One region of the Stenotrophomonas sp. STEN240 genome, then DNA from elsewhere that is predicted to be linked to it. Evidence: riboswitches for the same ligand, from Rfam matches in the RefSeq annotation. Region 1 holds a riboswitch; the other holds the start of a gene.
What was found. A riboswitch is a leader RNA that binds a small molecule or an ion and turns the genes downstream of it on or off. The one in region 1 is predicted to bind thiamine pyrophosphate.
Positions count from the first base shown of each region.

Region 1 (4,180 bases):
GGGCGCGAAGTAGTTGCCGGGCACGCTGCCGTCGGCGCATTGCGCGGCGTAGTAGCAGCCGTAGGCGAAGGCGACGTTGTCGTCGATCACCGTGCGGCTGTGGCTGAGCGCAACGCGCGATTGCCAGTTGGCATTGAAATCGTAGGTATGCAGTGCGGTGATGTTGGTGCTGGCGATACCCACCGGTTGCTGCCACGGCTGGTAGCCGAGCATGTGCTCGCGGTCCACGCCGGTCGGCAACGTGCTGCCCCCCAGCAGCTGATAGCCGGAGGCCGAGCGCTGCATGCTGGTCTGGTAGTTGGCGTCCACTTCAAGCTTGCCGCGTTCGCCGATCAGCCAGTCGGTTGCCAGTGCATAGAAGTTGCGGCGGCCATCGGCATGTTCGATATAGGACTTGCTGTCATCCCAGGCTGCGTTGAAACGCAGGCCGAAGCGCGGCGTCAGCCAGTGGCCGACGTCGATGGCCGCGTAACGCGAACCTTCGGAATCGCTGCCCAGGGTGAGGGTGCGCACTTCCGCTGTCCGCTTGCCGACGTAATTGATGATGCCGCCCGGCGCCATCACGCCGGCGGCGAGGCCGGCCTCACCCTTGAGGATTTCCACCGACTGCAGGTTTTCCAGTGCCAGGCGCTGTTCGCCGGCAATGGACATGCCGTTGAAGCGGTAGCCGGTGGCGGTGTCCAGCGCGAAGCCGCGGATGGCGATGTTCTGGTAATAACCCACCGGCGCGTAGGCATCACCGAGCGAGGCGTCATTGCTGGCCAGTTCGGACAGCGAGCGGATCTGCTGGTGGTCGAGCAGGTCACGATCCAGCACGTTCATTGAAGCCGGGGTGTTCTTCCAGTCGCCACTGCCAAAGCTGTTGACGCGGGCGTTGTCTGCTTCCGGCTGGTGGGCCTGCACGCGCACGGCGGCAAGTTCGGTCGGGGAGTGTTCGGCGGCCGCATCGAGGCCGGTGTCGCTGGCATACAGCGGCAGGGCAGTGCTCAGGGCGAGGGACAACAACGTGGGGCGCAGGCAGCGGTTCATTCGATTCGTCTTCAGACAACAAGGGAGACGAAGCGAAGGCGTGCATGCGCAGCGCCGGTGACGGCGCTACGACTGCTGCTCAAAGCTCCCTACGCCGGTGCAAACCGGATCAGGTTCCAAGGGACTCTCTCAGCCTGGCATTCCAGGCACCCCCGCTTCAGGGGGCATTTCACTACAAATGCGAACGATTTGCGAGCCGGCCTGCTTCAGGCTGCCTCGTGCAGGGCATGCAGCAGGGCTTGGCCAGGGGTACTGCCGAACCATTGCGGGTGGCCGAGCATGAACGGTTGCCAGGCGACATCAGCGTTGGCGGTCGAGCCGGTGATGCCTTCGAAGTACTCCACTTCGGACAGTGCAAAATCGAAATGCACCATCGGCAGCAGGTCGGCCAGCAGGTGCACGCGCTCGGCCGACAGCGGCAGGACCTGGCGGTAGCCTTCGAGCAGGGCCAGTGCGATATCGATGCGCACCGCGTCGTTGCCGCGTTCCAGTTGCAGCCAGGCAATCGCATTGCGTTCGATGGCGGTGGCCAGGTCGAACAGGGCACTGGTGGGCGAGGCCAGCCCAAAATCCAGCACCGTGCTGACTTCGTTGGCGTGCTGGTCGGTGCCCCAAAGCAGGTTGGAAACATGCCAGTCGTTATGTGCCCACAGCTGCGGCTCGGCCTGCAGGCGCTGGGCCAGGCCCTTGTGCCAGGGCAGGACGTTGCGCTGCAGTTGCTGTTCCCAGGGGATGCGGGCCAGGTAACGGGCCAGGCCGGGGCGGTTGGGCAGGTCGGCCTTGAGGATGGCGATCGGGTCTTCGGCGCGGATCAGCTCATCTCGTGCGACCAGCAGCTGGGTGCTGCGTTGCGGCGCCTGGTAGCTGGCCGAGGCGCGGTGCAGGGTGGCCAGCATGCGGCCGGCCGCGCGTGCGCGTTCAATATCGGTCAACAAGGTCCACGACGGCGCATCGCGGTACAGGTCCGCGCCTTCGCCGATGGTGTGCAGTTCATAGGTCCAATCGCCGTGTTCGATGGCGGTATGGCCATCCTTGCCCTGCAACAGGGTGACCACCGGCACGCCATGGTTGGCCAGATGCTGGATGAACCGGTGTTCCTCTTCCAGGCAGGCAGCGCTGCGCACCAGCCGGTGATGGCGCTTGATGAACAGTTTGCCGCGCGCGCTCTGCACGATGGCAGCGGCCGACATCGGCCGCGGGCTGTGCCAGAGCAGCTGGCTGTCGGCTTGCAGCTGCGGGTAATGCTTCTGCAGCCAAGCGAGCTCGGGCGCGTCGATGGCGGGCCAGTCAGCGGCCACTTCATCGTTGTTGAGGCCTTGCACGCGGTGCGGTTGCTGGATCATCAGGACAGGCTGGGGCAGGTGATGCGAGAGAGGCGCGATGGTACGTCAGTTGTAGCGACCAGCAAAAAGCCAGCCCACCAAGTTCCCTTCGGGCCGCGTGAAAGGGAGACGGCACCAATGTAGTGCCGAGCCATGCTCGGCAAGGGCTTTACCCGTAAAGCATCGCAGTGCCGAGCCAAGCTCGGCAGGGGGCTCACCCGTAAAGCATCGTAGCGCCGAGCCATGCTCGGCAAAGGGCTCACCCGTACAAGCGTCCAGGCCGCCCCAGCCCCTGCGGCTCATCAGCACCGCCCGCACCCAGCCCCTTCAGCCACCCGCACAATGTGAAAGAAATTGTTAAAAGCGCTGGCGCATCATCGGTGAAGTCTGTAATATGCGCGGCACACCACGCGGGAATAGCTCAGTTGGTAGAGCGCAACCTTGCCAAGGTTGAGGTCGCGAGTTCGAGTCTCGTTTCCCGCTCCAAATCTGAAAGGGCCCCCGCAGCGGGGTCTTTTCATGTCGAGGTGGTGTATCGCTTCGACGATGCAAGTTGTTTGGCCTGGTAGCAGAGTGGTTATGCAGCGGATTGCAAATCCGCGTACGCCGGTTCGATTCCGACCCAGGCCTCCATGAGGCAAGCACTAAAGCCCTGAGAAATCAGGGCTTTTTTGTTTTCCGCGATTTGTTGCCGGTCGCCTGCAACCTGCGGCTTGGCGCTGTAATCCCCTCTGCGACGGGTTTATGGGTGGCAGAGGGAGGTGGCGCGCGCGGTGCAGGTTGGCGCCCGCCTGTGAGCAGGCAAAGCCTGCTGTCAGATGCCGGTTCGCGCGCTGATCTCATCTTCAAGGTGCGCAAATGCGCGCCATTCGATTGCCTGCAGCTGCGTGCGCTGTGCGGGCGGCAACATGCTGCTCAACATCGCTGCACCGAAGTCGCTCAACACGGCCTCGCCGGTGGTCGGGTTCCACAGGATGTTGTGGGCGTACAGGTCGCCATGCAGTACGCCGTTCGCATGCAGATGGGTGAGTGCGGCGCGGATGCAGGCGAGCAGGCGTTCGGCGATGGCGGGCGTGAAGCGTGTATCGGTCGCATAGATATCGCGCGTGCAGCTGGCCAGGCTGGGCGGGCCAGCCAGATTGACGTACACCGCCGGGAGCAGCGGCATCGCCACCGCCAGACGGCCTTGCGGGTGCCCTTCAACCACCGCCAACGGCGCCAGCAGATTCGGGTGGCCGGCGGCAGCGAGACCGGCGGCCAGTTCCGACTGTGGCGTGCCATCACTGGTGAATGCCGCCTTGAAGACCTTGACCGCAACCGCCTCGCCGCTGCGTTTACGGGTGGCGCGATGGATGTGTCCACTCGCTCCTTCGCCCAGCAGTGCGTCCATCTCCAGGTCGTCGTAGTTGATGGCGTGGTGATGTGCATCGGCGAGCGCGGCTTGCTCGGCCTCGGCGGTCAGCGGATTGCCGGCCAATGCTGGCCATGCCAGGTTCGGCAGTGCAAGCAGGGTTGCTGGAATTGCACTGAACTGGTTGCTGGCAATGCGCAGCAGCTCCAGTGCCTTGCAATCGCTCAGATCGGGCAGGGCAGTGAGTTGGTTGCACGAGAGCATCAGCTTCTGCAGGCGCGGGCGTTGGCCAAGTGCTGCCGGCAGTTCACTGAGTTGGTTGTCGGTGAGAATCAACCAGCGCAGCCGCGGCGGCAGGCTGCGTTCGGGTACGTGCGTAATCGCGCAGGCCTTGAAGCCGATCATTTCCAGCTGCTCGCAGGCGCCAAGTACAGCCGGCAACTGCGTGAATGGATTATTGGAGCAGAACAGGATGCGC
Region 1 covers NZ_JBRRBO010000008.1:82,519-86,698, reverse strand. Annotated here, with positions in the region: gene ACVOKO_RS05660 (TonB-dependent siderophore receptor) at 1-1,029, opposite strand, end outside; TPP riboswitch at 1,099-1,193, opposite strand; gene ACVOKO_RS05655 (phosphotransferase enzyme family protein) at 1,236-2,372, opposite strand; tRNA gene ACVOKO_RS05650 (tRNA-Gly) at 2,762-2,837, shown strand; tRNA gene ACVOKO_RS05645 (tRNA-Cys) at 2,911-2,984, shown strand; gene ACVOKO_RS05640 (leucine-rich repeat-containing protein kinase family protein) at 3,166-4,180, opposite strand, start outside.

Region 2 (4,180 bases), on a different contig from region 1:
TGCTCACGGAACTGCGCCGACTTTTCAGCCATGCCTGTCGCCAGCGCCTGCGCTTCCTCCACACCCTGCTCGGCCGCGTACTCGCGCACGTCCTGGGTGATTTTCATCGAGCAGAAGTGCGGGCCGCACATCGAGCAGAAATGGGCCAGTTTGTGCGCGTCCTTGGGCAGGGTTTCGTCGTGGAATTCCTTGGCCTTCTCCGGATCCAGCCCGAGGTGGAACTGGTCTTCCCAGCGGAACTCGAAACGCGCCTTGCTCAATGCATTGTCGCGGACCTGCGCGCCGGGATGGCCCTTGGCCAGATCGGCGGCGTGCGCTGCGATCTTGTAAGCCATGATGCCGTCGCGCACGTCCTGTCGGTTGGGCAGGCCCAAGTGCTCCTTCGGCGTCACGTAGCAGAGCATCGCCGTGCCGTACCAGCCGATCATCGCCGCACCGATCGCACTGGTGATGTGGTCGTAGCCTGGCGCGATATCGGTGGTCAGCGGCCCCAGCGTATAGAACGGTGCTTCGCCACACTCCTGCAGCTGCTTGTCCATGTTCTGCTTGATCAGCTGCATCGGCACGTGACCTGGGCCTTCGATGATGGTCTGCACATCGTGCTTCCATGCAATCTTGGTCAACTCGCCAAGTGCTTCCAGTTCGCCGAACTGCGCCGCATCGTTGGCATCGGCAATGCAGCCTGGGCGCAGCCCGTCACCGAGGCTGAAGGACACGTCGTAGGCCTTCATGATGTCGCAGATGTCCTCGAAGTGGGTGTAGAGAAAGTTCTCCTTGTGGTGCGCCAAGCACCACTTGGCCATGATCGAACCACCACGCGAAACGATGCCGGTAACGCGTTTGGCAGTCAGCGGCACATGCCGCAGCAGCACGCCGGCATGGATGGTGAAGTAGTCCACGCCCTGCTCGGCCTGCTCGATGAGCGTGTCACGGAAGATTTCCCAACTGAGTTCTTCAGCGCGGCCATCCACTTTCTCCAAGGCCTGGTAGATCGGCACCGTGCCGATCGGCACCGGCGAATTGCGCACGATCCACTCGCGGGTTTCATGGATGTGTTTGCCGGTGGACAGATCCATCACCGTATCGCCGCCCCAGCGGATGGCCCACACCAGTTTTTCCACTTCCTCGGCGATACCGGAAGACACCGCGCTGTTGCCGATGTTGGCGTTGATCTTGGTGAGGAAGTTGCGGCCGATGATCATCGGCTCGCTTTCCGGGTGGTTGATATTGTTCGGCAGCACCGCACGACCCCTTGCGATCTCGTCACGTACGAATTCGGGCGTGATGATCTGCTGGATATTGGCGCCAAAGCTCTGCCCCGGATGCTGTGCAAGCAGGCCGGCATCGCGCACGGCATCCAGCCGCTGGTTCTCGCGGATGGCGACATATTCCATCTCCGGGGTAACGATGCCGCGGCGCGCGTAGTGCATCTGGGTGACATTGGCGCCGCCGATGGCGCGGCGCGGCAGCATGCGCCCCGGGAAGCGCACCGCATCGAGCCTGGCATCGTGTTGGCGGGCACGGCCGAAGTCGGAACTCAAACCCGCAAGCTGCTCTGTATCACCACGTTCCTCGATCCAGCGTGCACGCACCGCTGCCAGTCCGGCGGCAAGATCGATATTGGCCTGCGGATCGGTATACGGGCCGGAGGTGTCATATACGGTGACCGGCGGGTTCTCCTCCCCGCCAAACAAGGTGGGCGTGCGAGTCTGCGCGATCTCGCGCATCGGTACCTGCAGGTCCGGGCGCGAACCACTGACGAAGACCTTGCACGAGCCGGGAATCGGCCGGGTCACGGATTCGGAGAGTTGCTGGGCCTGTTGCTGCAGGCTGGGCTGTGCATTCATTGGCATTCGTCCTGGTCGATCCGCACACGGGGTGCGAAGGCCACGCGAGGGATTCGCATGGCGGAACGAAGCGAAGGCGCACGCTACCCGCACACGGCCCATTACGGGCGCAGCGGCTGGCAGCACACGAAGCTTCCCTACGCCGGTATGAGCCGGATCAGGTTCGAAGGGTATGTCTCAACCGCGACCCAATGGCCGCGGTACCCCCGCTTCGGGCGCCATTAGACCTGCAATCGGCGGGAAAGCCAACCCGGCAAAAAGCCGGCTGTGGCGTGCATGCACGTGTTTAACCGCAGTGCGACAGACCGCAGCAGCTGGCCCTGCATTAACCCAGCGCTGCGTGGGCCACACCCGCGCAGACGGCGCGCTAACGCAGTCGTGACGCCAGATTACATAGCATTCGCTCATGGGCCCTTCCAACGCCGCCCGCGCGGCAATTGCCGGCCCGCCCTCCTGACCCCTGCTGGGGCGCCCGCCGGCTGCCCTGCCGGCCCGGGCGAGTTCCTCTCGCCCACCTGATCGGAGAAGCTCCTCGATGGTGTTCCGTGTCTCCATTGCGCTGGTCGCACTGCTGGTGCTGATTGCCGGCTTCGCCCCCGGGCCCTTCAACGACGTGGTCCAGGCCATGCTGGGCCAGGTTGTGCGCGGAGCAGGGTGGATGTACCTGCTGATCGTGTTCCTGACCCTGATCTTTCTGATGTATCTGGCGTTTGGCCGCTTTGGCAGCCTGCGCATCGGCGGTGAAGATGCCGAACCGGATTTCTCCCGCGCCAGCTGGTTGTCGATGCTGTTTGCCGCCGGCATGGGCATCGGGCTGGTGTTCTGGGGCGCCGCCGAACCCATATCGCACTTCGTCAGCCCACCGGAAGGGTTGCCGCCGCAGAGCATGGACGCCGCGCGCGCCTCCATGCGCTATGCGTTTTTCCACTGGGGCCTTCATCCCTGGGCGATCTATGCACTGATCGGGCTGGCGATGGCGTGGTTCCAGTACAACCGCAACGGACGCGGTTTGATCAGCGACATGTTGCAACCCATCATCGGCCGCCATCATCGCGGCTGGTTCGGCCAGCTGGTCAACATCGCCGCAGTGGTCGCCACGGCCATCGGTGTGGCCACGACACTTGGGTTCGGCACCATCCAGATCGCCGCCGGCCTGCAGCGCGTGTTTGGCGTCAAGGCAGGGGTTCCCCTGCAGATGACGGTCATCGCGGTGGCCTTCGTCCTGTACATGCTTTCAACTACCAGCGGCGTTGATCGCGGCATCAAGTGGCTGTCCAACTTCAACCTGGCACTGGCTGCACTGCTGCTTGCCGCACTGCTGGTGCTTGGCCCCACCGGTTTCATCTTCGACACCTTCACCACCACGCTCGGTTCCTATCTCAACCAGTTGGTGACGATGAGTCTGCGCATGTCGCCTTTCTCCGGCAGCACCTGGGTCGCGGACTGGACCATCTTCTACTGGGCCTGGTGGATTGCCTGGGCACCGTTCGTCGGCGCGTTCATCGCACGTGTGTCGCGCGGCCGCAGCGTGCGTGAGTTCGTGGTGGGCGTCGTGCTTGCCCCCACCCTGCTGGGCTTCCTGTGGTTCTCCGTGTTCGGCGGCACCGCGTTGTGGTCGCAGCTGTTCGGCCATGCGGACCTGGTGCAGGCGCTCGGCAATGGCTATGAAACCGTGTTGTTCACGCTGTTCGACAGTCTGCCCGCCTCGCTCTGGCTGTCTGGGCTGGCGCTGGTACTGCTGGTGATCTTCTTCGTGACATCGGCCGACTCGGCGGTGCTGGTCCTCGCCAGCATGTCCACCGACGAAGCCGGCGACCCGCCGTTGTCACGCAAACTGGTCTGGGGCGTCGCCGTTGCGCTTATTGCCGCCGTGTTGCTGCTCGCCGGCGGACTGGAGGCGTTGCAGGGCATGATCACCATCGCCGCGCTGCCATTCGCGTTGCTGATGGTACTGGTGATGGTGTCGCTGTACCGGGTGCTTGATGCCGAACACAACCGCCAGCGCCGGCTTGCGCTGCGCACGCGGCACATTGTCGAGGCCTGGATCGAGCGTGAGCAGGCTGCGCAGGAAGAAGCACGTGCGGCGGGTGAGCATTCGTCAGGCTTGGACAAGTAGACGGAAGCTGCGTTGGGTTGTGAATCAACGCGGTGCGTGCAGCTGGCCAGGCGTCCAGTTGCGTAGTGCTTCTGAACAATTGGGTGACAAGGACGGCAGCGAAGCGCTACCCCTCCCCAACCCTCCCCTTCGCTGCGCGAAAGGGAGGGGGTAGAAGCGGCTCCGTCGCCATCTTGTAGATCGCCAAGAACGGCCCCTCCCCTTCGCTACGCGAAAG
Region 2 covers NZ_JBRRBO010000010.1:59,807-63,986, reverse strand. Annotated here, with positions in the region: gene thiC (phosphomethylpyrimidine synthase ThiC) at 1-1,847, opposite strand, end outside; TPP riboswitch at 1,964-2,065, opposite strand; gene ACVOKO_RS06680 (BCCT family transporter) at 2,383-3,963, shown strand.
Region 2: it holds a riboswitch for thiamine pyrophosphate, as region 1 does, so the genes downstream of both, thiC (phosphomethylpyrimidine synthase ThiC) here and ACVOKO_RS05660 (TonB-dependent siderophore receptor) in region 1, are expected to answer to the same signal.